Regions from separate parts of the Paenibacillus praedii genome, predicted to be linked through region 1. Evidence: riboswitches for the same ligand, from Rfam matches in the RefSeq annotation. Region 1 holds a riboswitch; each other region holds the start of a gene.

The links. A riboswitch is a leader RNA that binds a small molecule or an ion and turns the genes downstream of it on or off. The one in region 1 is predicted to bind cyclic di-AMP.
Region 2: another riboswitch for cyclic di-AMP. It lies ahead of ACO9K6_RS18795 (C40 family peptidase); the one in region 1 lies ahead of ACO9K6_RS15715 (C40 family peptidase).
Region 3: another riboswitch for cyclic di-AMP. It lies ahead of ACO9K6_RS04575 (TrkH family potassium uptake protein); the one in region 1 lies ahead of ACO9K6_RS15715 (C40 family peptidase).
Region 4: another riboswitch for cyclic di-AMP. It lies ahead of ACO9K6_RS16315 (ubiquitin-like domain-containing protein); the one in region 1 lies ahead of ACO9K6_RS15715 (C40 family peptidase).

What each region holds. Positions count from the first base shown of each region.
Region 1 covers NZ_JBMWAM010000017.1:84,501-92,244, reverse strand. The annotation lists gene ACO9K6_RS15730 (protein-glutamine gamma-glutamyltransferase) at 44-778, opposite strand; gene ACO9K6_RS15725 (BlaI/MecI/CopY family transcriptional regulator) at 1,096-1,512, opposite strand; gene ACO9K6_RS15720 (F510_1955 family glycosylhydrolase) at 1,594-2,517, opposite strand; gene ACO9K6_RS15715 (C40 family peptidase) at 2,780-3,256, opposite strand; cyclic di-AMP (ydaO/yuaA leader) riboswitch at 3,260-3,397, opposite strand; gene ACO9K6_RS15710 (ATP-binding protein) at 3,529-4,842, opposite strand; gene ACO9K6_RS15705 (Cof-type HAD-IIB family hydrolase) at 5,044-5,817, opposite strand; gene ACO9K6_RS15700 (hypothetical protein) at 6,098-6,916, shown strand; gene ACO9K6_RS15695 (AraC family transcriptional regulator) at 6,987-7,744, opposite strand, start outside.
Region 2 covers NZ_JBMWAM010000026.1:26,081-33,824, forward strand. The annotation lists gene ACO9K6_RS18770 (hypothetical protein) at 91-384, shown strand; gene ACO9K6_RS18775 (EAL domain-containing protein) at 513-1,748, shown strand; gene ACO9K6_RS18780 (GNAT family N-acetyltransferase) at 1,756-2,277, opposite strand; gene ACO9K6_RS18785 (MFS transporter) at 2,390-3,643, shown strand; gene ACO9K6_RS18790 (cryptochrome/photolyase family protein) at 3,668-5,014, opposite strand; gene ACO9K6_RS18795 (C40 family peptidase) at 5,181-5,660, opposite strand; cyclic di-AMP (ydaO/yuaA leader) riboswitch at 5,664-5,814, opposite strand; gene ACO9K6_RS18800 (hypothetical protein) at 6,188-7,009, opposite strand; gene ACO9K6_RS18805 (M1 family metallopeptidase) at 7,037-7,744, opposite strand, start outside.
Region 3 covers NZ_JBMWAM010000003.1:102,423-110,166, forward strand. The annotation lists gene ACO9K6_RS04560 (succinate dehydrogenase cytochrome b558 subunit) at 1-585, opposite strand, end outside; gene ACO9K6_RS04565 (LysR family transcriptional regulator) at 787-1,695, shown strand; gene ACO9K6_RS04570 (potassium channel family protein) at 1,754-2,416, opposite strand; gene ACO9K6_RS04575 (TrkH family potassium uptake protein) at 2,434-3,774, opposite strand; cyclic di-AMP (ydaO/yuaA leader) riboswitch at 3,867-4,069, opposite strand; gene ACO9K6_RS04580 (CPBP family intramembrane glutamic endopeptidase) at 4,316-5,941, shown strand; gene uvrC (excinuclease ABC subunit UvrC) at 5,910-7,744, opposite strand, start outside.
Region 4 covers NZ_JBMWAM010000019.1:19,784-27,527, reverse strand. The annotation lists gene veg (biofilm formation stimulator Veg) at 1-84, opposite strand, end outside; gene yabG (sporulation peptidase YabG) at 269-1,153, opposite strand; gene rsmA (16S rRNA (adenine(1518)-N(6)/adenine(1519)-N(6))-dimethyltransferase RsmA) at 1,226-2,143, opposite strand; gene rnmV (ribonuclease M5) at 2,147-2,695, opposite strand; gene ACO9K6_RS16315 (ubiquitin-like domain-containing protein) at 2,819-3,970, opposite strand; cyclic di-AMP (ydaO/yuaA leader) riboswitch at 4,219-4,401, opposite strand; gene ACO9K6_RS16310 (TatD family hydrolase) at 4,586-5,359, opposite strand; gene ACO9K6_RS16305 (HD domain-containing protein) at 5,377-6,675, opposite strand; gene ACO9K6_RS16300 (AbrB/MazE/SpoVT family DNA-binding domain-containing protein) at 6,947-7,201, shown strand; gene rsmI (16S rRNA (cytidine(1402)-2'-O)-methyltransferase) at 7,409-7,744, opposite strand, start outside.

The sequences.
Region 1 (7,744 bases):
ACAATACCAGTTATTCGCGCAGATTGTGAATCCCTCTAACATTTTAAGACAATCGTCGTAAACCCTCAAAATCGGGCATGAGTACCGTATCCTGCAGAAAAGCGGAAATCGTGCTGCCCGGCTCCCTCATTCGGTTGAGCGCAGCGATGGTTCCCTCCCCGGATTCAATTCCGATACCATGACCAAAATACAAATTTTTGTCCAGCATAACGACATTCTCGCCCTGCCACTCCGGCGTGTCCCGATCATGCTGGGGGTTCTTGAAATAAAGCACATCGCCCGGATAGGCTTCATCGATATTATAGGTCATATTGAGACGAAGGTCGCGATCGGTCTGCCAATCCCGCAAAAACAGATTTTGAAAATTTCGGTTAAACACGTTGTCTCCTATTGTATCAAGCACCGCCTTATAAAGAATTATGATAATGGCTCCTGCGCATTCAAAGGCATATAGCTGTCCATTCTCAAAAATATCGTTAATCGCGACCGACGGCTGCACGCCGCTCCTCAGCTGAAAGCCCCCGTTATCGGTAACCATCCAATACCGCTCGTTGGCTCTCGAATTCGAAAAGGCTGCAAAGCTAACCCCGCTCGCATACATAGCCTTTGCCGCTTCGACGATATGCGTGCGCATCTTCAGCTCGAACACCAGCGCATCGACAGTAGGATAACGATAAACGGCGGTACTCCTCTGCTTGTCTAGCAATATTCGCCGCTCCAGCTCCGACAGCATGAGGGGGCTAAGCTGAAACGTCTGACTCCCTGCAACTAAAATCACTTTTTTTCCTCCAAGTCATCATTTACTCTGATGGGTTATTGTACGTGTAAAAAAGTTTTTTGTGAGAAGTAATACATACAGAAAACTCGTGTAACCTGACGCAAATTAATACCTTCAAAGCGATGATGAGCAAACTCACGGACAGTATCGGCAGCGAATTCATATTTGCAGAAAAAAAAGACAACCGCCGGACCTCCTAACGGTCAGCGGTTGTCTTTTCTGTTTGCTCCTTGCACCGGTATTATGTATACATGGATTAATGATGCATGCCCGGCATCTCGTCGTTGGAAATAGAAAGAAAAACAAAGTGATGGCGGCTATACTTCATCTTTATCACGCTTCCACTGTCTGATCCGTTCCTCCATCAGCCGCATGAGCTCCGGATCGGTCTGCTCAAACGCATCGAAGAAATGATTCACAACCATTTGCCCATACTCCTGAACCAATCCTTCCGTCACATGCCGGGTTTGCTCTTCTATAAACTGCTCTTTTCGCTGTACAGCCCGGAACGTACTAGCCTTATTCCTGCCTTTGCCAGAGGATGTTTTCACTAAATGACCCTTCTCTGTCAGGCGATTCAATACGGTCATTATCGTATTAACGGAGAGCTCCTCGTGAAGCAAGGCTAACACTTTTTTGATCGAAACCTCATCTTCCTCTTCCCATACAATCTCCATAATCCGAGCTTCCAACGGGCCAAAAAAACGATTCAGCCCTTCTCCGCTTAGCTTCATTCGTTGAATTTTCAAGCCTGCTGCTCCTCCCCCACCCCAAGCGGCCCATGTACTTTCCTCGTCACCAAACACCAGCCTTATTTACCTGCTGGAAAGTCCTTTACCCTTGTCTGCGATTTGACTCCAGCTAAGCCCGTTATCCTTGCTTAGAAAAACGTTCATACTAGAGGTCGCTAAGGCAAACTCATTCTCTTGCTTTGGGTTTTGTGCAATATACATGATCGCATCATCAGAGGCAAGCGGCAGTACGGATAATGATGAGGTTTTATCTCCTGTATGCCGCAGCAATATACCTTTTCCTCCAATAAAAAGATCGCCGTGAATGCCAAAAGCAAGTGCAGTCACCACTTGATCTACAGGCAGTTTATGAAATTGGTCCCCAAAATCAGTTGATAGAAACGCCCCGCTGCTCGTGCTGACCGCTATCGTCGCCGGGTCGGTCGGATGCGCCGCCATCGCAATCAAATCGCCGGATATCCCGTTCATGCCGCTTCTCTCCCAGGTGAGCGCTTCATCCTGCGACCGATAGAGACCGACGGCATCAAGCTTGGCATTCGGCTGTGGATTGAACAAATAGATAGTTTCCGTCTCATAGCCGACCGCAAGCCAATGAAAATCCTCCACACCTTGAAAGTCCAATATTTCAACACTTTTTCCTAGGTCCGTACTTCTTACGATGCCAAGCGGGTCCTGAAGCTCAGAGCTTCTTGCAGGGTGACCGCTGCTGTAAAATCCATTCTTCACAGCATTAAAGCCCATATAGTCATGCTTGTCGCCCTCTAATGGCTGCCAACGATCGTTTGCATAGGATACTAAACCTTCATGCGCAGGAATGATCAATTGCTTCCCGTCGCTTGTATACCCGAGTCCATGTATATGCCTTAAGGATACACTCTCTTTATCCGTCCGGTTTATGAACATAATAATTACAAGTAAAATAAGGACAGCGATAATGGCAACAACGCCAAATTTCATTTTCGAGTTTATTTTCATGTTGGCTTTCACGTTTGCACCCCAATTTAACACTACAATATGTAGTTATTTCGATACTACATATTGTAGTATCCATTCGATGAAGTTGCAACTTTACAGGAAGCCAGCGGCATCTGTTTCATGAGCAACACCTTCCTTATGTTTTGTTTATCATAGTATTGGCCGCTCAAACGCAAGATATTTATCGGGTCAGACGATAATTTTTCAATTATTTTGCAATCCATCATAAAAAAAAAGACGATTATGAATGACTTCATAATCGTCCATTTTTATATTATTTTACTGCCATCATCGCTTCGTGTGTTTTTTGTTCTACGACACGACGAGCCGTTACATAACGATTTTCATAGTAGCTGTCGCTTAGCTTATTGATCGTAACGCCTCTGCTGGAAGAAGAATGCGCAAACTTTCCTTCTCCTATGTAAATGCCGGCATGAGAGACTCCTCTTCCGCTTGTATCAAAGAAGACCAAATCTCCCGGGCGCAGTTCATCTTTATCAACCTTTTCGCCAATTACGGACTGTGATTTAGACGTTCTAGGCAATTTCACATTAAATTTATTATAGATATGAAGAATAAAGCCTGAACAATCAAAACCGCTGGTGGTGGTGCCTCCCCATTTGTAAGGAGTTCCGACAACATCATTAATTGCGCCTGCTAATACTGTTGGTTCGGCCTTCTGCGCCAGCACGCTTCCTCCGCCAGCAAATAACATCAAACAGGATAAAAAAACAATAAACACTCTTTTCAAAACTGTTTCTCCCTTCGTTGCCTACGAGGTTAGCTTATGGGTTCGGTTGAAGATCCCTATGCTCTTGGAGTTTCCCAAAAACAATTCACCCTAGGTGGTTCCCCCGTTTCCTGTAAATCAAGAATTCGGCGTTCTTATAACTTCTCTGAATGAAAATATTCGCTTAATTTAGGCATAATCCTCCAATTAATTTATTAGAATCCTTTCATTTTTACTCATTAAACGATATTTTATTATAAACCTTGCATGAAAAAAGTCTCATCTATTTCATATTATCCAATTACGACAGGCAGGCTGACATGGGCTATCGTTCCCCGTCCGATCTCGCTATCCATATGTATTTCACCGCCAAAATGGTCGATCAGCTTCTTGACCATAAACAATCCGATCCCTTGTCCGTTTTTCTCTACATTCATTTTTTCATGCTTGCGGTACAAGCTTTGCTGCTGCTCCGCACTCATGCCGATTCCACAATCCTCGATTTCAAGCCCCAGCGTATAATTGTTGACTTCCGCCCGGAAATGTACGCAGCTGCCCTCATGGCTGTATTTCACCGCATTGGACAGCAGGTTCGAAATAATGAGGCGTAAGCCAGTCGCATTGCTATTCATAATCTCTTGCCCGGTTAACGTGATGCTCCGGTTCAATTGAATACTCTGAGTGCGCGCTTTCACTTCCATCATCGTAACCACCTCCTCAATAATAGGAAGTGGATGAATCTCGCTTGTCTGCCACAGCGCTTCCGACGTGAGCATTTGCTCCGTATTCAAAATATGCGATATCTCATGATCGATGACAGCCACATAATCCGCAATATCGGCCAGTTTTTTGGCAGCGTTTGCATTGATCTTCAGCTCCCGGTCATTTAACAGCATAGTTGCGTAGGCTTTTATAACCGTTAACGGATTCCGAACCTCGTGTGAAATAACCTGGACGAAGTCCAGCTTCTTTTTGTAAAAATCCATTTCATTCTGAATTTTTGCGTGCTCAGCCAGAGAAGGAAAGATAGCAGGCTTACCCGGATTGTAGTATAGGCGTGAGTGTGTCAACTGTTTATCCGACATGACGTATTCATGGGATTGCATCAACCGCATATGCAAGCTGGCTGTTAAGTTGTGTCCAGCATAGGCACACACCGTTAAGATGCCTAGCTGCAGGATGGCAATATCACATTCTCTCTCGTACGCATCCAACTCTTCCTCTATGTTGTCACTCTCTACCCACTCTACATTTCCCCATACTCGAATCGGAATGCTTTGATCCAAAAAGGGCTGCATGACATACATGAAGTTTTGTACCACTTTTTCCGAGGTAAAAATACCGTTCAGCGCATAAAAATCATAGCTGTCCACATATCTGATGCTGGCTATATCATCACCAAAGCCGACGACATGCAATTGCTCCTTAATGAGCTCAAATCTTTCCCTGTTATCCGTAAAAATAATTTGTTGGCCCTGCTGTACGCCCGCTATAATAAATGATACTGCATTTCCAATATACGCATCGAGATGATCGTAGGTATACAGAATATGCGCATCATTGGCAACTTGAATGCTTTCTGTTAACTGGACGATACGAGTCGTCATAGCGGTTACCCCCATCGATCAAGCAATCTAATTAATTTTAAACTTTCTATTATTATTTATTCGATATCAAGCATATTTCTCCTTCACATTTTAGTTCTTAAGCATTAAAAAAGCTGATGTGAATGGATATTCACCTCAGCCTTTATTATTATTTTTATATAATTTCACACTCATATTTATTATTTATTAACATTGCATTGATTACAGCAGACCTGCTTTCACTAGGCCGTTGCGAATGCCTTGCTCGTCCACATGAGTCGTCACATAATCCGCATAGGGCAGCAGCTCTGGGTGCGAGTTGCCCATCGCGACGCCAAAGCCTACGATCTCAAGCATTTCCTTATCGTTCAGCCCGTCTCCGAAAGCAACCGCGTCCGCTGATGTAAGCCCCAGCTTATCCAGCAGCGCCTCGATGCCTTGCGCCTTCGAGCCTCCCGCAGGAAGCACGTCAATCGCCTGCGGATGCCAGCGGATGAGTTTAAGCTCATTATTCAGGCCCTCGTACAAATGCTCGTCATTACTTTCACAGTGCAAAAACACCTGATAGATGCTATCGGTTTTCCAAAAATCTGGATTGTAGCCGGGCAAATCCACCTTTAATGAATTAACCGAATCGATGACAAACGGGTGATCCTCTTTGTCGGCGAAGAACGAATGCTCGCCTTCAAATACGAGACTGTGGCCATGCTCGCCCGCTATTTTCACCAACGCCTCCAAGCTGCTTTTTTCCATTTCACGCTTATACAGTGGAGCACCCTTATACACGACATAGGCGCCGTTCAACGTTACGAACGAATCAATCCCAAGCTTCTCCGCCAGCGGCTTAATGAAATAGGGCGCTCTGCCCGTTGCAATAACCGGCTCAATGCCCCTTTCCTTCAGCTCGGCGATCGCTCTGACTGTATCCTCCGGTATTTCCTTTTGCTCATTGATTAACGTGCCATCGATGTCAAAAAATACGATTTTGTAGCCCACTCTGGTCCCTCTCCTCTTCGTTGTTGCAAACGTATGCCGCCTGTTGTTATTTCCCTAGTATATATAATTACTTTCCGAAAAGGAATGCCGCCAGCTGAAGTCTAAGCCTTTTCCGGAATCGGTCGCTTGACGCATCCCAGCCGCATCCTGTATATTGGTAGAAATTAGTTGAATAAGCACGGCTTACGAAGGAAGCACCCGTAAGAGATGGCGTATAACGCCTATCTTGCTGGTGCTTTTTTTTGCGTTATACGCCGTCATCCGAGGAGGCCTCCCTAACATGCATACCGTTCCAAAGCCTACAGCTTTACTGCTCATCCTGCTGCTTATCGCGCTGTATCCTACCGCTGTGTCCGCTTCATCGTTCGAGTTTACCGTCACCGCCAAATCTGCCTTTGACAAAATGAAAGCAGCAGCCGACAAAGCAACGACTTCGAAATTAACGTCGCAATACACCGCTTTGCAGACGGTTCAGAAGCAAACGATCCAATGGGATACAAAGATCAACGATCTTCATTATCGAAACGAAGACGCTGAGCTGACCACGCGCCAGCGGATCAAGGAGGTTGATGCTAACAAGCTTCGAAAGCTTGAAGCGGATGTGTCTCGTGCCAAGAAGCAATATCAACCTCTGTTCAATCATTATGATACGATAAGGCAGCAGCTGAGCATCGCCAAATCCTACCAAAGCAAGACGCTCGTGAGCATACTGAATCCGCAGGTTGAAACGACAAAGGCCGCCGTGCAAATCGCGAAGCAGGATATTCGCAGCAAAGAGGCGGCGCTTAAAGCCGCAAAGGCGACGGCGACAAAAACGATGAAGCGAATAAAAGATATTTTGATCGAGAGCGACAAGGTCAATATTAAAATCAGGTCCGCAAAAAGCGCAATCAGCACCCAAAAGAAGCAGTTCACGACCGAAACAAAAATTTTGAACCAGGTCGTTCGTAAAGGCGATGCGACCGCCACGCTAAGCTCATTTACAAGGCTCATCTCCTTTACGAAGCAAGTGAACGAGCAAAAGCAAAAAATATTCGCTTATGAGCAGCAAATTTCGAGTGTCATAGCCAAAGCAAATGTCCAGCTAAGTACACAATAGAATAGAAAGGCAACTGCCGGACCCGTTCGTCGTTATCACAAGCGGTTTAGGACGAAAGCTTAGCTTTGAATTAACGCGGGATTGATCTTTCCTGCAAATAGTCGGAGGGAGACTTCCCCATGCTCCTCTTGAATACGCGGTGAAAATATGAAGCATCGCTATAGCCCAAATAATCGGATATTTCCGCGACAGTGAGCTGGGACTCTGTGAGCATGTAGATGGCCGTCTTCATCCTTGTTTGATGCACATACTCGCTAATCGTCTGATTCGTGACGTTTTTGAACAAGGCTGCGGCATAGTTGGGCGTTGTCTTAATGACATCGCCCAGCTCCTCCTTCGTCACCTTCTCACGATAATGCGTTTGCACGAATTGCTTCATACTATCGACGCGCCGATGCTTATCAGAGGATATCGCGCCCCGGTCCAATTCCTGGTTCAAGCCGATTAACGCCTCCATGAGAAGCGCCTCGGCCATAAGCTCATAATAGGCAGGCTTTTCCGTCCATTGGTGCAGCATACCCCGCAATCGTTCATGGATGACCTCATAGCAGCCTAACCGCCGCTTAAGCGGCTCTTGACGTTGAAGCACAGGCAGTCTGCTGTCGGCGGCGTTTAGACTGAAATTAACGATTATTTTCGTATGAACCACGGTAGGCACGCTTTTACTATAATAAGGAGTATTGTCGGGAATAAGCAGCAAATCGCCTTTTTCTAAAATAAGCTTCTCATGCTTGACCCAATAAACGCATTTTCCATAGGTCACTAGCGCAAGGTGGAAGGCCGTCCGCTTCCCAGTGACCTCTTCGTACCAATCGCTTCCTTTGTCTT
Region 2 (7,744 bases), on a different contig from region 1:
AAAGGCGAATCCGTTAAAAATTGATGAAATGCGTTAGAATAGTAGAGAGATCCAAATAAAATGAAATCGCGCAAAGGTGGTTATATAAGTATGGGAGTACGTCATGCAAGAGAATACGCTGATATATTGAAGGATTTGACAGCTGCTGTGGCGGAAATAGAAGGCAGCTACACTTTTTTTGAAATGGAAGAAGAGGAGTGGCGAGTACTGCCCGAGGGGGATCGGCATGAGGTAATGGAGGCACTTGCCGATGATGTATTTTTTGGATTAGGCGAAGATCCCGTTATTAAGGTAGGCGAAGGTGTCATAATCTATAACAGCAAGCATCATATCATTGAAGTATCGCAAGGAGAGAAAGTAACACAGATCATAAGATTGATATGAGTTTGTATGATTAATACAAATAAGTATAGATTTTTCGACATATCTTTACAATTAAAAGCGGCTGGATTACAATATTAATCATTAAATGACAGAAAAATTAACACCCATGTAACACTAAGGAGAGCGCTATGAACGAGTGCCGAACATCGAAGAAGCTACCGGAAGCGCTTGGTTTAGACGATGAAGCATTAGCTGCATTTTATCAACCGATTATCGCGATGGATACTAGAAGGATTATAGGGTACGAGGTGCTGGGGAGAGCTGTTAAGGGTGATTCTGTGCGCAGCCTGGGACCCTTCTTCGGGGATGAGCGGGTTGCGCTGGAGGACCATATCCTTGTGGACAGATTGCTTCGGGAGCAGGCATTCGCGAAGCTGGCACAGTTGGAAGAGCCGCCGATGCTGTTCATTAATTTAAAGCCTTCATGGATATATCGAAATGAGGAGTTAGGCGAGCTTTATACGCTCATGTTGTTGGACAAGTACGGCATAGACCCGAGGCGGATCGTGATTGAGATTACGGAAGAGAGCTTCAACGGCTCCATGGATGGACTGCGCGCGGTCATTGATATTTATCGATCGAGAGGCTGCTTGATTGCCATCGATGATGTTGGAAGCGGATTTAGCAGCACGGATCGCATCGCCCACATTCAGCCTAATCTGCTAAAAATCGATATTCATATGATCAAAAAAAGCGCGACGCATGACGGCTATTTCGGGGTGCTCCGCTCTTTCTCCGATCTGGCGGAGCATATCGGCGCTTCCCTGCTGGTCGAAGGAGTAGAGACGCGTGAGGATCTCGCTCGTTCCATTCAAGCGGGAGCTCGTTATGTGCAAGGCTTTATGTTCGCAAAGGCGGAGCCTGGGTTCCGCGATCCGAACTGTTTCGCGCCGATGATCGAGGCAGAGCTTGAGCAGCATCTGCAGCGGTTTCTGGGCACCGAGCGGTATTGGCAAGGTCAGGCCGAGCAACTGGCTGACCAACTTGTCGAAATTGTGAAGACGGCCGGCTATCCGGTGAATGCGGATGAATGGATCGAAGGGTTAACCCCCCAGATTTATGAACCGTGCATAAGAGTATATTTGTGCAGTGAGGATGGCATCCAGCTGTCATCTAACTTTTGCCGGGAATCGGCGAAGACATGGAAGCGGGAGGAGCAGTATCGCGGCATAAATTGGAGCTGGCGGCCTTATTTTGTCCCGAATCTGGTTCAGCTTAATGAGCGGCGCAGATCGATCGTATCACGAACCTATACCGATCTGGATTCACATGCGCGGATTCGTACCGTCTCTATATTAGCCGCACCCGGTCTTATCTTATTTATGGACTTGCAGGACATGGAGCGGGCAGCGATGCGGCTCTGACAGGATCCTATTGCTCTTCAGGCTCATAGACCATGCAATGACATTCGGCATATCCAGTCACGGTTCGGCGGGAATACGTGTCGGACACTCGAAAGCCGGCTTGCTCATATGCGCGTATGGCTCGTCTATTCCACGTAACGACCTCCAGATCGATTTCATGCTCCGGCGTTCGTTTCCTTGCTTCTTCTGCAATGAGCCGTATAAATTCGGGACCAAGACCTTGGCCGCACAGCTCGGGCCGCATGCCTAAACCAAGCCTGGTTACGCCTGCGATTGGGAAAAACTGCGCAAAGCCGATCAGCATTTGCTCATCGTTAAGCACTGCAGCATACTGCGCTTCACGAAGGACGGAATCGCCAAATTCGATTCCGTCCTTTTGCATGTCCTCCCAAGTCGGCCAATTGTAAATATCAAAGGGTGCCTCGTAGCTCCAATCGCAAATTTCGAGAGCATGCCGGATTTCGAGCGGATGTATGGTCATCTTCAATTGATGTCGTTTATAATGATTGGAGCTTTCATTATCGTGCATGAGGGACGGCCTCCATAAGATCATTGCGCTTGGATAAGCGTATAACAGTTGAAACAGGATTATTATATCAGATAGCACGACCTGACGTGCATTTATAAGGAGATTCGCTGACATGAGAAAATTGATCTGGCTAGGCTGCTTGTCCTATCTTGTCATTGGGGTTGCCCATGTTGTAGGAGGAGCTATATTAGAACAGTTGATCGCGCATTACGGCTTAACCTACAAGGACGGCGGTCAATGGATTATGAATCAATTCCTTGGCTTTCTAGTCGGCGTCCTGCTCGCGCCTTCCATTACAGCAAGAGTCGGGAAGAGAGGCGCCGTTCTTATAGCTGTAGGTTTATTGACGGTTAGCGAAGCGGCTTACAGCCTACTCCTTCCTTGGGGATGGATGCTGGCGATTGCTCCGCTGGCCGGCTTTGGGTTCGGTATGACCGAGGCTGTCGTCGGTGCGATGATTATTGATATGGCCAAGGACGGCAAAGCTACGGCGATGAGTCGTCTGGAGACGTTTTTTGGTGTCGGTGCGCTATTGATCCCGATAGCGGCGGCTTACTTAATTACAAACAATATATGGCAGGTGTCCTTCCCGATCTTGGCGGCGCTGGCCGGCATTACATTCGTGCTTTGGCTGACGACGTCGTTCGGAGAACTGGATGAAGAGCTGGGGTTCATACCGCAGACAGCGGAGGAGAACAGGGAGATTAAAAAGAAGACGGCTTCTGCTGCAAGCTCCAGAGGCGCCTCGGCTTTCTTTGGGTACCCGCGCCAAGCGCTGCCGTTCCTGCTGCTGGCCGCTTTGTTTTTTATGATTTATGTCGGGATGGAGATGAGCTTCTCGAATTATTTGCCATCGATCCTGATTGCCCGCTCGGATGTCGGTGAAGCGGGGGCGGCGGCAGTGCTCAGTTTATTCTGGGGAACGGTCGTGCTGGGACGAATATTCGCGGGTGTGCTTGCTGAACGGATGGGCTATGCCCGCTACTTATTGATAGCCACGGTAGGCGCAGCCATTGTCATTGTTTTAATGGCAGCGATAGGGCAGTTGAGCTGGATGCTTGTATGGGTAGCGCTTAGCGGTTTGTTCTTCTCGGGCATCTTCGGTATCGCGCTCGTCTATGCGAACGTGCTTATTCCAGGGATGACGGAGCGCACGACAAGCCTGCTTGTCGCCTTTGGCGGCCTTGGCGGCGCCATATTCCCTCGACTGACAGGCTGGTTCATGGATCGGTTTCAAGTGCAGGCAACCTTGTGGTATATTAGCGCACTCGTGCTGCTTATGCTGCTTCTATTAGCCGTCATGCTCGTGCTCGGCAGAAAGCGCAGTCAAATACAGGAGCGGAGCGATGCGCTTGCCGAAGCATAAGGATGTATAGCGGGATAATGGCCGTTATTTCATTATCGTTTTGTACATGTCGATCGCTCGTGCGCGAGAAGCCTTTAGATCAACGATGGCGCTGCTGAGCGGCTGGTGAATGCTCTTGCCCGGCATATGTGCGAGATGCGGCAGCCAGTGTCTGATGTAGCTTCCGTCTGGATCATGCGTCTGCGACTGCGTCGCCGGATTCATAATTCGGAAATAAGGAGCGGCATCATAGCCAAGCGAGGAGCACCACAGCCAGCCTCCGCGATTCAACGTGTTATCGTAGTCGCTTAAGTGAAGGCGGAAATACTGTTCGCCAAGCGTGAATGGACAGAGCAGGTTTTTTGTCAAAAACATAGCGGTCACCATTCGCAGCCGATTTGGCAGCTCGCCTGTCCGATTCAGCTGTGTCATGGCCGCATCGATAATCGGAATGCCGGTTGCGCCGGCCGCCCACGCTTCGAAGTGCTCGTCTGTTAACGGGGAAAGGTCTGCTAGCTGCTCATAGCGGAAGTAGTCCTCATGATACATCGCCTGGTACAAATAAAAATCGCGCCATGCCAGCTGCCGCAGCCAAGACTCCGAGCCCGGCAGTCCCTGCGTTGCTTCGTAGGCTTGACGAGCCGAGATTGCCCCTGTATTCAAGTAGCGTGCGAGCCCGCTCGTATGCTCCTCCGCATAGGCATCGCGGCAATCCGCATAGCCGGCAAGCCTCTCGCGGACAAAGCGCTCAAGCCTAGCTTCCGGTTTTTCTGATCCGCTTAAACCGGCTGTACCGCCCAGCGCACTAGCGATGGGCTCAGGCAAGGCAAACTCGGCAGCAACGGCACTGCTTATCTCCCCCATGGTTTTCAGGTCATGGATTGTGGCCATACTCATTGGACTATAGCATTGCAGCATATAGCTGCTCCACATGCGATAGAACGGCGTGAACACTTTATACGGCTCCGATCGCCGGGCGAATGCGGGGAAAGCCTCAAGATCAGCCAGCGGCGCATCTTGAAGTGACAACCAGCGTCGCCCTAGTCTGATGGCCGTTTGCTGAAGCCGCTCATCCCGGCTCCGCGAGTATGGCGTGTAATCCGCATGAACGATGACCTCGTCAATGGGATGGACCTGCAGAAGCGCCTCGATGATTCGTGAGGGGTCGCCATGCAGCACATGAAGCTCTTTGCCGGCATTTGAATAGCTTTGAAGCAGGGCGGCGGCTTGGTTCACAAAGTTGCGTCCGCTGTGGCTGGTAAGACGGCCGTCAACCGTGAAGGTCGGATCTAAAATAAACAAATGGATACCTTCTGTATCCCTCTTTTGTAAATAATCAAATGCGCGCAAATCGGAGGTACGCAAATCCTTGCGGTGAATAAACAAATACATCTGGTCCTGCTCCTTTCCTATACCGCAGCAAAAAACGCTGTTTCATTGAAGACAGAATAAAAACAGCAAAGCCGCATGCGGTTTGTCGTAAATGGACAAACAGCTGCGGCTTTGCTGGGCGAGTTTATCCTTACATCCCTCGCCTCGGAGGGGCGCTTAGATTACTCTATTTTGTTTCAGCAGCATACTTCTCGAAGCCTTCCGAGTCAAGGACGCGGCGCGCGGTTACAAAACGTTTCTCGTAATAAGAGGAGTCGATTTTGTCTGTTACAACGCCTCTGCTGGAGGATGCGTGCGCAATTATGCCGTCTCCAATATAGATGCTGACATGAGAAATGGCGCCGTTATTGCCGCCGATCGTGTCGAAGAACACAAGATCTCCCGGAAGCAGGTCAGCCTTAGCGACCTTCGTTCCTTCTTTTGCTTGTGAAGAGGAGGTACGCGGAAGCTCGATGCCCATTTTATTGAATACATATGTCGTAAAGCCGGAGCAATCGAAGCCCTTCGTTGAGTTTCCTCCCATTTTGTACGGACTACCAATAACAGCATTGGTATATCCGTTCAGCTTGGAATCTGCGAATGCGCTTCCCGCTTGAAAAGCAAGCATAAGCACGATACCAAGGAGCAATGCGGTAACCTTTTTCAATGGTGGAGCTCCTTCCAATGCCGACGAGGTTAGCTGTGGGGTTCGGTTGAAGGTCCCCTATGATTCCTCCTACGCTGAGCAATTCAGACGTCAGAATCAATTCACCCAAAGTGGTTCCCCCGTTTCCCGTTAGGAAATTAGGCAGTTATGAGATGTACTCGTGAATTATTCGATTTATTTCATTAAACTCCTCCCTCTACTGGGTAATTCTAATAATTCTCATGTAACCTTTAGACTAATATGGCTTCTTTTAAGCATCATTTCTGGAATAAAACAAATGGCAATCCTGCTTTTTGATGATATCGCGCGACTTAATTTCATTAATTATGTAAAGCCTTCGTGAAATATGCCGATTTGTCCTGCTGCAGTGAAGCTGCGCAGACTAGTCCAATGGCCTAAAGCAAGCGGAATTATGCCATTTCGGAGCCAAAAGATTAAAAAAATCTCATGATTTGAAATATCCGAAAATACAGGCAAAAAACCTCCCCTACCACTTTTTTTCCGTGGCATGAGAGGTTATTTACAATCTAAGAAATACGTTTCGTCTGCAAGCAATCGAATTGAGCCGCAATCGTCCACACCTTCATCAGCGTTCGCACGAGATGATAGCCTTGATGCAGAATAAGCGCGAGCAAGCCGGCCCAGATCATAGATACACTGGATACGACAAGTCCAAGAACTGCGCTAATGGCCCACATGAGCAGTGAAATTGCGGCAAATGCCAGAAAATTTCTTACTGCATGCCACAGGGAGGGAAGTATCCCTTGACCTGATGTCGCGCCGAATTGCATCGCCAGGAACAGCAGGTGCAGTACCGTGCCCCAAAGCGCCCAAAGCGCCGCTCCCGGCAGTACCGCTTGCAGCAGCTCCGGGACGGAGCCGCTGGCAAGCAAGGAGTCGAGCGCGCGGGGCAGCAGCCACCAGGCGGGGGCCAGCACAAGCACCGATTCCAGCCAGTAGAGCAGCATGACCGGCTTCCAGGCTTTGCGAATGCCCTCGAGGAAACGGGTGCTGGCTCCATCCCTCATCTGGTGATGCATGGAATACAGTAGACCTGCATTAAAAAGCGGCGTCAGCAGCATTCGAGCAGCGAATAAGCCGCCAAGCATCCAAAGGTATGGCGTAATGAGATCCGTCTTAAACAGATGAATCTGTGCCTCCGTCATGAAAAGCTGTACAGCTGATTCAGACGGATACTTGCTCGGAAACCGCCGCAGCAGCGGAGAAATGACCGAATCAATAAAACGATATAAGAAAAACCCCCAGGCGAGCTGATAAATAAATAATAAAATCACAAGGTGAAAATGCTTGCCTGTCAGCCACCAGCCTTGCTTCATATGAATCTTCATCGATTATCGCCCCTTGAACGCTATTACTTACCAGCTCAGCGACCCGAGCAGCCCTTCAATCAGCTTGACAACGCCAAGGCTCCATCTTGTGCGGCTCTCTTCCGGCAGTTGGGCTTGCATATAGTTATTGATTATTTTATTGTCCAGCACGTTGGTGTGGTTAGGATCGACGACTGCCCAGTCGAGCGGCGCAGTATGCACCAGCTTATAATGCATATGGGATTGCTCCGCGTTCCAAAGCATCGACACCTTCTTGCCGTCCGTAAACTGCATGACAATCGGAATCTCGCCATTGACTCCGCCATGCCGCTTAACCAGTACGACAGATTCGTACATGTCCGTCCCCTCCAGCGTTACCGGCCTCACCTGAATGGACGCGATAGAGAAGTCCGCCATTTGATCATCATAGACATACTGACTGAAGTAGTCATGCCATTTTGTCTTCGTGACCTGTTCAACCACCCGTTGGAAATCTGCCGTAGAAGGGTGCTTAAACCTATATTTCTGAAAATAAGTTCTCAAAATTTTCTGCATCGTTCGCTCTCCAACCTGATTCTCGATGCCAATGAGGACGAGCTTCGCTCTCATGTATACATTCTCGGCATATTGCGAGTGGCTCTTATAGGCCCAGGAAGGCTGCTTGAGTGGTGCGGGATCAGTCATATAGCTTGCTTCCACGCGGAGATTAGCTTCGATGCCGTAGGCAGCCTCCATGACTTTATCCTCCGCATAAGA
Region 3 (7,744 bases), on a different contig from region 1:
TGCGGAAACGATAACAAAAATACCCATGCAAATGTACGAAGAAATGCGCTGCGCTCTAGGATTAATCGTAATTCCCCAGCTTATGAGGAATGCCCATAGTCCATTGCTGAAATGGAATACAGCAGCAAGCACCCCGATTACATAAAGGACAAAGTATGTCGGATTGCTCGCGATATGATGCATCGTGGAGCCAAGCTCTTCATGTGTAATATTGCCGAGGTAGATTTGCATCCTTGTTTGATATACGTGCCAGAACACGAATACAAAGGTAATAACCCCTGTAACTCGCTGAGCGGTAAATGCCCAGTTGCGGCCGTATTTAAAGCGTCCTGTATTAGTGTTCGATTGATATGCGACATATAAGCCGTAAATACCATGGAACAATAACGGGAGGTAAATACCGAAAATCTCGAGCACTGGAATAAGCGGCAAGCTGTTGATCAAATGCACGCCCTTGTCGAAGCCTTCGGGTCCTCGCTCAAACGCCTGGTAATTTGTCAATCCGTGCACGACGATAAATCCGCCGAGTGGAATGATCCCGAGAAGCGAGTGAAGCTTGCGCGAGAAATACGAATTTCCTTTCATGTCATTCCTTCTCCTTTCAAAACTGTGAGTGCTCTCATGCATTTTTAACAAATCATTCTACATTGTAACCCCAGCATGTACACCCGTCAACAATTCTTGACACAGATTAGCCATACTTCCCATCCTACTCCTTTTCAGCTTATAATGGAATTGCTTATTTTTTATAAATTCTTATAACAAAACGACATAAGGAGTACTTCCATGAATGAAGAGATGCATGTGTTCACCGTTATCGTTGAGCAGTCAAGCATGAACAAAGCATCCGTCCTGCTCAATTTATCTCAGCCTGCGCTATCACGCAAAATAGCGAAGCTAGAGCAAGAAATCGGTACGCCTTTATTCCGCCGCATCGGAAAACGACTAGAGCTCACCCGAATCGGCCAGCTTACCTATGAATACGCGCTCGAGGTGAGGCAGCTGCATCGCAAATATTTGCAGGCCGTTTCTGACTTCACCGCCCTAGGCCATACTACGCTGACGATCGGCGCCAGCCTGACGACGCTGCAAACGACGCTGCCCGATCTCATTCGCACTTTGACGGACACCCATCCGGAAATCGATATTAAAGCCGTTACCGGCAAAACACATGAAATTGTCTCGCTGGTCCGCGATCATAAGGTTGATATCGGAGTCGTTGCTTCCAGCATTGAGGACTCGACGCTGCGCTGCATTCCGTTGTTCGAGGATCATCTATCGCTCGTGCTCCCGCGTAATCAGGTCATTACCGATAAAGGAACGCTGGGCATTCAGGATTTGACCGGCATGCCGATGATCCTGTTCTCCAAAGGAACATGGTACCGTCTGTTGACGGACGAGCTGTTCGATAAATATCATTTGCAGCCGGATGTGCGAATGGAGATTGACTCCTTCGAAGCGATCCTTCGCTTGCTGCACACCTGCAGAGCAGCAACCCTGCTTCCGCACTCCTATATGCGCCATCAGCTGCTTGAGGATAATGAGCTTCTCGTCATTCCGATCCGCGAGCTGGAGGATACGAAACGCATGACATCGCTTATCCATGCCGATGGAGCCGCATTAAGCCCTACTGTACGGATGTGGATTAATGAAATAGCCGCGAACTTCCCTACGCAAAAGGACAGCAGCTTCTAAAATAAGGCTGCTGTCCTTCATCTTTTCCAATTAAACTATTAAACATCCGTACAAAACACTAACGGATAACCGTAGCCTCAAAATCCTCAATCTGCTCATTTGTACCAATAATAACCATGACATCGCGTTCCGTCAGCACATCAACTGCGGTAGGCGCAATAATAATGCCGCCAGGCTTGTTAATCGCTACGATGCTGCAGCCAAACCGAGCCCGCGGATTGAGATCATGAAGCGATTTACCGTTTAAGCATTGCGGTACGGCTAGCTCTGCGATCGTGTAATCCTTGGAAAGCTCGATGTAATCAAGTAGGTTAGGCGAAACTAGCTGATGCGCTACTCGAATTCCCATATCACGCTCTGGATAAACGACGCGATCGACACCAATTTTCTCAAGCACACGACCGTGCAGCTCACTCATAGCCTTAGCCACAACCTTCTTTACACCCAGATCCTTAAGCAGAATCGTCGTCAAAATACTTGCTTGTATATCATCGCCAATCGCAACGACACCGCAGTCAAAGTTGCGCACGCCAAGCGATCGCAGCGCCTCTTCATCCGTACAATCGGCAGAAACCGCATACGTCAGCAAGCTGCTCATATCTTGAACGGCCTCCTCGTCCTTATCAATACCGAGCACCTCATGACCAAGCTCTACCAGCTCCCGTCCCAGACTAGAGCCAAATCGTCCCAGGCCGACTATTACAAACTGACTTTTCTTAATCCCCACTTGTGTTTCCCCTATCCAATCGTAATTTTCCCTTCAGGATGCCGGTACAATTCTTTTTCTGCTCCGTTACCCAGCGCATAAGCTAGCGTTAACGGTCCAAGCCGCCCGGCAAACATCGTAATGGCAATAATAATTTTGCTAATCTCGGACAGCTCTGGCGTTAAGCCAAGCGATAATCCCACTGTGGCGAATGCCGAGGTCGCTTCGAACAATAAATCAAGGAACTTATGATCCTCTATCATGGAAAGCAGCATCGTGACGAAAACGACGAGCCCAAGCGACAGCATCGTAATCGTTAATGCTTTAAAGATGCGGTCCTTGCCCAAGCGATAGCGGAATAGCACAATATCCTCACGACCTCGAATCATGGCCAATACGGCCCCGATCAGCACAGCGAACGTCGTCGTTTTGATCCCGCCCCCCGTCGAGCCCGGAGAGGCCCCGATAAACATCAATATAATTATAAAAAACTGTGTAGCTTGACGCAGTACACTCAAATCAAGCGAGTTATAGCCGGCTGTCCTCGGCATAACCGATTGGAAAAACGATGAAAATAATTTCCCTCCCCAATCGAGCGGGCCCAGTGTCAAATGGTTCGAAAATTCAAATATGAAAATGACCACCGTTCCGAATGCAATAAGCGAGCCAGTCATCGTTAAGACAACCTTACTGTGCAGTGACAGCCTGCGATTTTTGCGAAGCTCCGACAAGTCTGACAAGACGACGAAACCCAGACCCCCGAACACAACAAGCAGCATCGCTGTAATATTCACAACAGGATCGGTGACGTACATCGTCAAGCTTCGAAAATCGCCAAATATGTCAAAGCCGGCATTGTTAAAGGCTGAAATGGAGTGGAAGATGCCAAAATAAATCGCTTTGCCGAGCGGCATATCCGCTGCGAACCGGAATGCAAAGAATGTCGCGCCAATCAGCTCTATGGTCAGAGAATAAATAATTACGCGCCGAATTAAGCGAACGATTCCTTCCATGCTGGCCTGATTCATCGCTTCTTGCAAAATCAGCCGCTCCCTCAAAGAAATCTTCTTGCGCAGCACGAGCGCGAAGAGCGTGGCCATCGTCATAAACCCTAAGCCGCCTAGCTGAAACAGTACCATTAATATAATTTGACCCGGAACAGAGAAATAAGTTCCTGTATCCACCACCACCAGACCTGTAACACAGGTGGCTGAGGTCGCAGTAAATAACGCGTCTATAAATGGAAGCCGGTCGCCAGTTGCCGAAGCAAAAGGCATAGATAGCAGGAAAGCTCCTAATAATATAATAAGCGCAAAGCCCGTAACCAAAACACGCGGCGGAGACCCTTTCCATATATTCCAACTGATTTTCATGTACCAACCTTCTTTTGCATGTTGTGTTATAATCGGCAGGCACTCTGCGGGCATAAAAAAAAGCACTGGAAACTCAAGTGCTCTGTGCGATGAGTCCTGTTCCAATACGCCTACGAGGTTAGCTGACGGATTCGGGCCTGGACAGGCGGCCCTAATTAGCTTGAGAAAATGTTCCTCTTGCTAAAATTCACCCCTTGCCTCCGCATGAGAACAGCTTGACGAGCAGCTTGTTTCATTTTGTGCGACGGCTTTATGGTTCCCCCGTTTTCCTAAGGAAATTCGGCTGTGTTATTCATTTAGTATGACGTTTACGATTATAATCCCAAAGCAGGCCCCATATAAAGCTTGCATTAAGTACAAAAGAGACGATTTTTGACCAAAAACGGGCAACCGCCAATAACAGCATCCCTAAAGCTTGTTGCACATCGTTATTTCTCATTCTATTGACCGCAAACGTACTTTTGGGTTGGATAATTCAGGGATTAATATGATATGGTAATGGAATAGTACATTTAATAATACATTTACTTGAGGTGAACTAATGATCGATTCAATTAAACCGAATGAATGGAAACGATTTGTATGGGCCGCTCTCGCCTGCTTTGCTATTTATCTATACTTGGATATTAGCCCGATGTTGAAGTCAATTTCTTCAGGCGAATATGTTACAAAGGTAATTGACAAATCAGAAGCGGAACAGCAGGCCGCAGCGTTCGCGGAGCAGCAAGCCGGACTCGCGGTCAAATCCGCTAAAGCCGTGCATCAAACAGATAAAATGATGAATGGCTACCTGTCCAAGGAAGAACTAATTACAGACTACAGCGATCAATACGACGCCCGTTACCCTACGGATACCTTTCAGGTCGAACTAAAATTCGAGCCGCGGGGCAGCGGCTTCGTTTATGTGCATATGCAAAGCGGCGACGTCGTCGCTTGGAACCTTCATATAGATGGACAGCCGCTTGCCGAAGCAGATATCGAGCAGGCTGCCGCCGACTTTTTAGTAAGCCAAGGCTTTCGTACAGAGGAAATAAGCAGCGGGCAAGTGTTTGAAAATGGCGAATGGTATTCGAAGCCTGCAGGCTACAGCATAAAAGATGCGGCACTAAACGTGGACGTAGACGCCCGCTTCATTGATAACCGCGTAGTCATTACAAAATACAAGCCTGCCTTCGTCGCACCATCTGACTATGTCAAGTATGTAGAAGGACAGGATTCGCTGGCTGGCTGGCTGACCGGCATCGGGTACCTTTGCATGAGCATTGTATTGGGCATTCTAGCCATTATTTACGCAGTGCTTTATCGCAAATTCACCTCGTTTAAGTATGGGATTGTGCTGACCATCATATTCTTTATTACTTATGTCATCATGAATCTGAACGTTCTGGACGGGATTCGCGCATCCATGGGCGAAATGGATGCTGCTGACTCCGCTATTCTCATTACGGCCATCTTCACCGTATTCCTTGCCATTCCGATGGCAGGCTCCATTTACATCTCGCTTATCGCCGGCGACGGGCTGTGGAAGGCGCAGGGGCGCGCATTGTGGCCACGCTTCGGGCAGCAGGGCTACGGAAATTATGTTTGGCGAAGCATGGGCTTGTCGTATTTATTCGCGATCATCCTCTTCGCCATACAAGCCGTCATATTTAGAGTTCTCGAATTCACGATCGGCACATGGAGCACAACAGATGCCACACAATCGCCCTATAACATGGGCATCCTATGGCTTATGCCTGTTCTTGCCTGGGCGGCAGCCATATCGGAGGAAGCGGTGTTCCGTTTCTTCGGGATCGGTTTGTTCCGCAAATGGTTCAAAAACACATTCGCCGCAGCGCTGCTGCCGACATTATTCTGGGCGCTTGGACATGTCATGTATCCATTCTACCCCTCAACAACAAGGTTAATAGAGCTAATGATTATCGGGCTCCTATTCAGTTTTATATTTGTGCGATACGGGCTCATTACAGCGATGTTTACCCATGCGATATTTAACAGCGTTGCCGTTGGTATATCGTTGTTGACAATCGGTTCAGCGCCAAACATCGTTTCCGCTATTTTCTTCACTATCCTGCCTGTACCGATCGCTTGGATGATCAAATATTTCAGCAGCAAAAAAGAAAAGAAGCCGTCCGTTACGACGACTCCTCATTTAGAGCAGCAATAATTTGAGAAGCTAACTTTTCACCGATAGATAGGGGCCGAAAGTCTTCGACTGCGGCCTCTTTTATTTTTTTAATAGAACCAAAATGCTTCAGCAGCACCTTTCGGCGCTTCTCGCCAATGCCGGGAATCGAGTCCAGCTTCGATTCAATCATCGACTTGCCGCGCTGCTCGCGGTGGAACGTAATCGCAAAGCGGTGAACCTCATCCTGTATGCGCTGCAGCAAATAAAATTCCTGGCTGTCGCGCGGCAGCGGCACAATTCCAGCCGGATCGCCCGTCATAAGCTGCGCCGTTTTATGCTTTGCATCCTTCACCAGGCCGCATACGGGAATATAAAGGCCAAGCTCGTTTTCCAATATGTCCAGCGCTGCCGATATTTGACCCTTGCCTCCGTCGACAACGATAAGATCAGGCTGCGTCAGTCCCTCCTTCAGTACCCGCTCATAGCGTCTGCGAATCACCTCGCGCATCGTCTCATAATCGTCAGGACCTTGTACGCTCTTCACTTTATATTTGCGGTATTCCTTACGGTCCGGCTTGCCGTCTGTGAATACGACCATAGCGGACACAGGGTTCGTGCCTTGAATATTCGAGTTATCAAACGCTTCAATACGGCGAATCTCCCCCAGCCCTAACCAGCCGGCCAAAGATTCCGCAGCCTTGACACTTCGCTCCTCATCCTTCTCGATCAACCGGAATTTCTCGTCAAGCATGACCCTGGCATTGTCTATTGCCATGGTCACGACCTCACTCTTGCGGCCGCGCTGCGGCATGAGCACCTTTACCTTCAGCCAGCTATGGAGGGACGCAATCACGTCATCCGCTCGCGATCCAGCCTGCTCCTCAGGCGTGAATGCTTCTTCCTTCGTTTCTTCGGCAGCCTCTTGCTTAACAGGAGGCTCTTCCTGGACGAACGCGTCAGCCTGCTCCTGCTCTGGCGGCTGCGGCAGCAATATTTGCTTCGGCAGCGCTGGATTGTCGCTGTAATACTGCGTGACGAAGGTCATAAAGTCATCATAAGCTTCCCCGTAATAAGGAAATGTCGTCCCACGCCGCTCGATCAGCTTGCCATGGCGCATATATAAAATTTGCACGCACATCCAGCCTTTATCAACGGCATAGCCAAAAATATCGCGGTCAAGCGCATCCGACATCGTAATTTTCTGCTTCTCCATCACCTCGTCGATGGCGATGAGCTGGTCACGAAATTCCTTCGCTCGTTCGAACTCAAGCTGCTCCGCTGCTTCCTCCATTTTGCGCTGAAGCTCGGCTTTCACAACGTCTTGTCCGCCGTTCAGGAAACGGGTTATTTCCTGCGTCATCCTGTCATACTCCGACTGCTCCACATCAAATTCGCATGGCGCTATGCATTGCCCCAAATGATAATAGAGACATACTTTATCCGGCAGCGTCTTGCACTTGCGCAGCGGATAAAGGCGGTCAAGCAGCTTCTTCGTCTGCTGCGCCGCGTAAGCGTTCGGATACGGTCCAAAGTACTTGCCTTTATCCTTTACGACCCGGCGCGTAATTTCCAGCTTTGGGTGTTTCTCATTCGTTATTTTTATATAAGGGAAGGTTTTATCGTCCTTGAGCAGTACGTTATACCTCGGATGATGCTGCTTAATTAAATTACATTCAAGAATAAGCGCCTCCATATTGCTAGAGGTCACGATAAATTCAAAGTCGCGAATTTCCGATACGAGCCGCTGTGTCTTGCCGTTATGACTACCGTTAAAATAGGAGCGCACCCTGTTTTTGAGCACCTTTGCTTTACCGACATATATGATAACACCATCACTATTTT
Region 4 (7,744 bases), on a different contig from region 1:
GCCACCGTTAGCTCGAAGACGGATTTTGGAGCCAACATGAGCTTCCAAACTGCGTTTTATATCCAATAGCGTATTTTTTGCCATTGTCCACTACCACCTCTTTCCTTGTCCATTATAAACAAAAAAAGAGGGTTTGTCAAACAAAGCAAATTATTATATCAGCAAGAATATTTACTTGTCAACGGTGAATTCACCCATTTTTAAAAAACCACGCATACAAAAACTAAAAATAGACAATTTAAGAAGTTGCTGCACAAAGATGGCGAGGCTAAGCCATCAAGGTTGAATTCGCTGCCGTAATTTGGGGCTTCGGCAAGCCTACGCGGAAACGACCTAACGTCTCAATACCGCCTACGCCGTCAATCCCGCTTATCGTTCCATGTATCACGTCAGCCAAATTAATCGTATCCTTGATTGACGTATAGCTTGCTTTAATTGCAATGTAAACAGGATCAAGCGCATGGATTAATATTCGTCCAGGGGAGCTTGCGAAGTTGGAGCCTGCCTGCAGCAACGCTTCAAAATGAGACTGGCATGCCCCTGCGATCACGATCAAGCTATCACGGCTCTTCTCATAATCCCTGGCTGCACGGACCGCATTGACGAAATGCTGCGAATTTTTATAACTGCTCAGACTATAAAGATCCATTGACGCTCGATTTTTTAACAACCCGTCATGACCTGTGATCACTACAATATCAGGCTTGATTTGAGGAAGTAAACGGTGCAGCACATCAGCCATTTGGGATTCATGCACATGAAGCCCATGTGAAGGAACATGCATCGTATTATATAGCTGCATGCTCTTCTTCAAGTAATTTCCGTCACCGTCGAGATGGAGCACTTTGCCCGGCACTTCAAAGAAAGCCTGACTTTGCTGCACCGCATGCCGAATATGGTCTTCCGTTTCTACGGCATGGCGCTCACGCTCAGTGTGCATACGCCTTATCGAATCTTTCACTTTAATGCGGACTTGCTGTACTGCTCTTGTCGATTCTGGATCGTATACGACCGACAGATCGGGAATCGGAGCATCCGCAAGTAATCGGTAATCCGTGCCCTTCAGGACGGCAAAATACGTACGAACAGCTTCAACTCGGAACAGCACGTCACCGCCATATGATTTGCGGACGACCAGGTCCCCCTGCTTCATGGATCAATCACCTCTTCGTCTATCCTATGGGCAGACAGGGCGAATGGTGAGTATTTTTACGGCCTCCGAAAACTAGCTTCTCCAGCCGGCCTCCAGCATACTGCGGCTAATGCGCGCAAATTCCTCCAGCGACAGCGTTTCGCCTCGCCTTATTGGATCAATGCCGCATTGCTGCAGCAGCTCTGTCAATGCCTCGCGCCGCTCCTTGCCTACAAACGCAGTCAAGTTGTTCGCCAGCGTCTTACGGCGCTGAGCAAAGCTGGCCTGCACTACCTTAAAGAAATGCTCCTCATCCGGCACATCTACGGCTGGTTTCTCCCGAAGGGAAAGCTTAATAACGGCGGAATCAACATTAGGCTGCGGAATGAATACCGTATGCGGCACTGTACATACGACCTCCGGCACGCAATAATACTGCACGGCTACACTAAGGCTGCCATATACTTTGCCTCCGGGCTTCGCAGCCATTCGCTCCGCTACCTCCTTCTGGATCATAACGACAATATGCTCAAGAGGCAGCTTCTCCTCCAGCAGCTTCATGAGGATTGGCGTCGTCACATAGTAAGGTAAATTCGCAACGACGCTTACACCTGTGACATCAGCAAATTGATCTGCGAACAGCTGCTTTAAGTCCAGCTTTAGGATATCTCCGTGAATGACTGTCGTGTGCTGCTCATCAGCCAAAATATCGCGCAAAATGGGAATAAGCCGATTATCAATTTCAACCGCCGTTACTTTGCCGGCTGCTTCCGCCAATCGCTGCGTAAGCGCTCCGATACCCGGACCGATTTCCAAGGCGCCCTTTGTATGATCAAGCCCGGCTGCTGCGACAATTTTATTTAAAATATTTTGATCGATGAGAAAGTTTTGACCCAAGCTTTTCTTAAAGGAGAAACCGTATTTTGAAATAATCTCCTTCGTACGCTTCGGCGTGGCCACCTCTGCAGAGGACGCCCTCGCTGCTCCCGCACCATGGTTTTGTTCATTCATTCACTATACCCCCAATTCCTCTTCCATCTGACGACGCGCCTCAAGAAATTCCGCCTTTGATATCCGGAAGCTTGTACAACGCTTATAGAACTGCTTTCCGTTCGCATAGCCGATTCCGAGCAGCTTGCCGATGTGCAAGCGTCTGCTGGACGCTTCTGGATGGACGATCAGTCCCGCTTCCATCAGATCCTCCCAGCTAATTTCCCCCGCTTCATCATCCGTCTCCGTGCGAAGCTCCGAGAGCGCCTGACGAATCGCCTCGGGGCTCGCATTCTCGATACCGATATCGCCTTTATACAACGCCTTCTCCTGTGGCAGAAATGCATGCTTGCAGCCTGGTGCGTGTCTCGCGACAATTTTGCGTATGCGTTCCCCCGCGTGATCGGGGTCAGTAAATATAATGACGCCGCGGCGCTCATTCGCAAGTGCAATACGACGCAGCACAGCCTCCCCAATCGCTGACCCATTCGTCTCGATCGTGTCCGCATCGACTGCTCTCTTGATCGCTACCGTATCATCCTTGCCCTCTACGACAATGATCTCCTTGATCATCTGGATTATTCCCCTCTACAAACGTAATCAATTGACAAATATACAAAAAGAAGAGGCAAGGCCTCTCCTTTATGATGACATATTTTATTCGATCTTACGATAAAATGATGATGGCCGCTTGAATTAGCTTGCCGTCGGCTTATTAGGCCCGAGCACATAAACCTTAATGCCTTTCTTCCTGCCGAACTTGGTCGCAGTCTTAGAACTGTCAAAGTAAACATCGATTTTATGGCCTTTTATCGCGCCGCCTTTATCCTCTGCGCGGCGGAAGCCAATTCCTTCAATGTAAACCCACCAGCCGATTGGAATAACACTAGGGTCGACAGCTATGGTCCGTCCTTCTTTCACACGTGCCCCTGATGCGGTAATCCCGTATTGCGGATGATCTTCATCCTTGCCGGTTGACGCAACACCAGCTGTATAGGCTGTTAAGGTAACATTGCTCAGCACTTTCTTCGCCTTAAAGCTGACGCCGCCCTTCGTTAGCGTCTTGATGCTCGGTGTGTTATTCGAGAGCACCGTTACTTTAGGTTCTTCCTTCTTCTTCGTTCCGACCACAATAACGTGATCAACGGCTGCTGTCTCCACAACCTTGTTGACCGTTTTCTTCGAGATCAGAACGCCATTCTCATATTGCTTCTCGATCTGCTCGACGATAAGACCTTTCTTACCTGTCTGCACGAGTTTTTCTTTGCCTGCCTCCAAGGATGGATCGTTCTTCTTCACAATGGAGTAAGGCACCTGGTGCTCCGTTTCCGACACTCTCGTATCGACACGCACGACCGTCACCGTTAATTCCTCATCCACTTCTGTCTCAAGCGGAGGAATAACTTTATCTTGACCACGAACTGGAATATTTAATTCCTCGATCGCCGCCTGCACTGTTCTTTCTGTCGTGTATACAGTGGAGGTCTTGCCATCAGCTTTCACAATAACGGGTATCGCATGAGTAACCTCGATACGATCTCCATCCTTAATTGCCGCGTTAAGCGGTACGGACACCTCGTCATGTGGTCCAATCGTGATAGCTTGTTCATCCAGTAGGCGTTGCAGGACCCATTGCTTTGTTTCCACAACGGTTTCTTGTCCATTCACCACTACGGAGACGCTTTTGACAGCCGTTCCGTACAACAACACCAAAAACATGAAAGTCATAGCGATTGAGATAGCAGCACTTAAAAGAATCAAACGCAAGTTTTCACGCTTCCATCGCAATGCGAAAGACATGCTGGATGATCGTTTCCCATGGGTGTCCTTAACCTGGAGTATTCCCACTTCATCGGTCCTCCTTCATAGCCCCGCCGCCAAGTGTTACGCATGATACAACTGACGCGACTATAGTATTTTGGCGTGCAAGCACGCACTCCAGCAATTCTATTGATCTTCCACCTCCATTTTCACCCTATGTCAACTGCATCCCGATTATTCGAAAATAAAAAAGAAGCCGTCGACAGAGGATCTGTTTCGTGGCTTCCCGGGTAGCTGACGCTCTGGGATACAGATAAAAATGGATGCACGAGGTTGATCACTCTCTATGAACGCTTACGAGGTTAGCTGACGGGTTCGGACAAGAGAGTCGCCCTAGTCGAAACGCAATGCTCATGGCAAAGGCTCCGAAATTCACCCCTGAAGAATTCAAAATGCGGTCGATTTTCTCCGCATTTGGTTCCCCCGCTCTCCGAATGGAGATTAAGCGCAAACTGGAAATCCAATACAAAAGTTTAATGCTCTGAGATGAATCATACCCTCATCCATGGTCAATTGTAAAGATACGATAAAAGACGATTTAAGCGAAAAAGGTGGATAATGACCGAAAAATTAAGCGATTTTCGGGATAAAAATCACTTTTTACTTGATAAAGGTCTTAATTTCTCTTCATTTCATGTGATATTAGACAATTCCAAAACATTTTTTTCCATTTTCAGTTGTTATTGTCCCTATCTCTTCAACCGTTTTGCCTAAAATTTCAGCCGCTGTCTCTGCGACTAAAGACACATAAGCGGTCTCATTTCTCTTCCCGCGGAACGGATGAGGCGCCAAATAAGGAGCATCGGTTTCGATCAAAATTCGGTCAAGCGGAACCTGCTTAAGCACCTCTTTGGGAACGCGTGCATTTTTGAAGGTCACAGGACCCCCAAACGAAATATAAAAGTTCATATCGAGGCATAGCTTGGCCGTCTCCCAGCTTCCTGAAAAACAATGCATAACGCCGCCAACCTCAGAAGCCTTTTCCTCCCGCAATATACGAACGATATCCTCATGCGCATCGCGATTATGGATGACGATCGGCTTGCCAAGCCTTTTAGCCAGCCGGATTTGTTCACGAAAGACCCGCTGTTGAACGTCCTTAGGTGAGGTATCCCAATGATAATCAAGTCCGATCTCACCGATAGCTACGACCTTCTTATGCGCGCATAAGCGCTCGATCCAATCTAAATCCTCCGGGAGCATATCGATGCTGTCCACCGGATGCCAGCCAACCGCCGCATAAACAAAATCGTACTGTTCAGCAAGCGCCATGGTCGTTGGGATTGTCTCACGGTTAAAGCCAATATTGACAAGCATATGAACGCCAGCGTCTCTCGCTCGCTGGATAGCCTCCTCACGATCTTCATCAAACTTGTAGGAATCCATATGTGTATGCGTATCAAACAGCTGTGTCATGTTAATGTTAGGCTCCTTTAATCTAATTTAAATATTTTTTTGATCGACATAGGCAGCAAATGTATGGATGCGCGCAGTAGCTCCTCCGGATAGTATAAATGGTATTCCCCTTGATGAAGTCCCGTAATCGAGCGAACAATGTCGGATTTGGTGGATATTTCGCTGATCTCATCCTCCCCTTGAAGCAACAAAATCGGCGCTTTTTCTTTCTTTTCGCCTTCTTTTTTATCCGGTCGATATACGTCATATGGCAGGTCAAAGGGAAAGTCGATCTCTATATGATAATCCGGACTCATTCCTATAGAAGAAAAGCAATCGCTTATTTCATTTAATAACGTTTCATCCGGGTTATCGATGGTTATGTACTTATATAATTTGCGATTCAAAAACCTGTCGCATAAATCGCTCAGCAATGAGTCGCTCTCCTCCGACCACTGCATGAACACCGTCTGAACAAGCGCCTCATCCAGCTTCAAATAATCATGTACGTTCATTTTATTTTGCAGCAGGCCTTTTAGCGGGCTTGGCAACCATTCAAAGGCATAACCACCCCCGTAAAGCTCCTGCGCTCTACGAAATATTTGCCGTAAAATAATCTCAGAGCTTCTAGTTACCGGATGGAAGTAAATCTGCCAATACATCTGATATCGCGACATTAAATAATGCTCAACTGCGTGCATCCCGCTTTCCTTCACCACAATTTTTCCTTTATAAGGCCGCAGTACACGCAAAATACGCTCTAAATCGAAGGTGCCGTAATTCACGCCTGTAAAATAAGCATCTCTAAGCAAATAATCCATGCGGTCAGCATCCATTTGACTGGAGATCAAACTAACGACAATGGGTTTTGGATACGTTTTCTGAATAACGGCAGCAACCTTAGCAGGAAAATCTTCGGACACCTCGCGAAGCACTTCGTTGATCTCGGTATCCTCGAGCAATATTTTGCAGGTCCACTCTTCATGATCCGTGTCGAATACTTCCTCTAAGGAGTGAGAGAACGGACCATGTCCAACATCATGCAGGAGCGCCGCGCAAAGCGATACGAGTCGTTCCTCCGCCGGCCAATCCGGATAACCATTTCGCTCGAATTGCGAAATAATTTTACGAGTAATTTCATAAACGCCAAGCGAATGTGAGAATCGGCTGTGCTCCGCTCCGTGAAAAGTCAAATAAGAAGTGCCTAATTGACGAATACGTCTTAAGCGTTGAAATTCTTTCGTATTAATTAAGTCCCAAATCGTCTGATCCTGCACATAAATATAGTGATGAACGGGATCCTTGAACACCTTCTCTTCGGTGAGCTGCTCCTTCATCGTCTCTCAACTCCTTTGTTCATATTTTCGACACAAAAAGCATTGTTTTTGTCGAATCATGTCGTTATTCAGTTTCCATTTTGTCGAAGCTGTTGTATTCTATTACAGAGTAATATGACGCATAGGACTAGTCAAATACTTATACCAAAGGCTTTCTATAGTAATTTTATAGTTTGACTATTATGGTAATCGTTGGTATTATAGTAATCATAAAAACAAAAACAATGTCGAACGATGACGAATTACATTTTGAGAGGGGCACGGATATATTATGATGAAATCTACTGGTATTGTTCGTAAGGTTGATGAGTTAGGACGCGTTGTTATTCCGATCGAATTGCGTCGTACGCTTGGAATTGGCGAAAAGGATGCACTTGAAATCTATGTAGACGGCGAGCGTATCATGTTGAAGAAATACGAGCCTGCATGTATCTTCTGTGGTAATGCAGAGAACGTATCTTATTTCAAAGGAAAAATTGTTTGCCATGTTTGTTTATCTGAAATGCCTTCACCTGTGACAAAATAATAAAAATAGGTTATACTGTACTTATCCAATTGTTAATTCTAACCTTTTCATATTCCTCGATGCCTTCCTGCGCTAGAACCCGGCCAGGAAGGTCTTTTTTTATACTCCAAAACAAGCTTTGAAGCTAATGGACAGCATTCGTATTTTTGCATTTCTGCTATTATATATTTTCCTACAAGGAGCTAGCCGCTAAGACCGCTAAACTCCTTATCGATTTACTTCATTATATACATCCCGCTTCGGCAGTCCGCGATCTGCAGCCACCTTCTTAATCGCTTCCTTCCGTCCGAACTGCTCTTCATAACGGGCTACATGAGCGGCAAGATCAAGCTCTAACCACCAAACATCTTCTCCTGCTAGCCCCGCGGCATCGGATTCGTCAGCTCCTGCTACTATGATGCAAAATTCCCCCTGCGGAGGATGCTCAGCGAACCACTCGATACATTCCGATACTTGCCCGCGAATGGCTTCTTCATGCCGCTTGGTCAATTCTCTTATGCAGGCAATTGACCGATCGCCAAAGCACTCCAATAAAGCATCCAA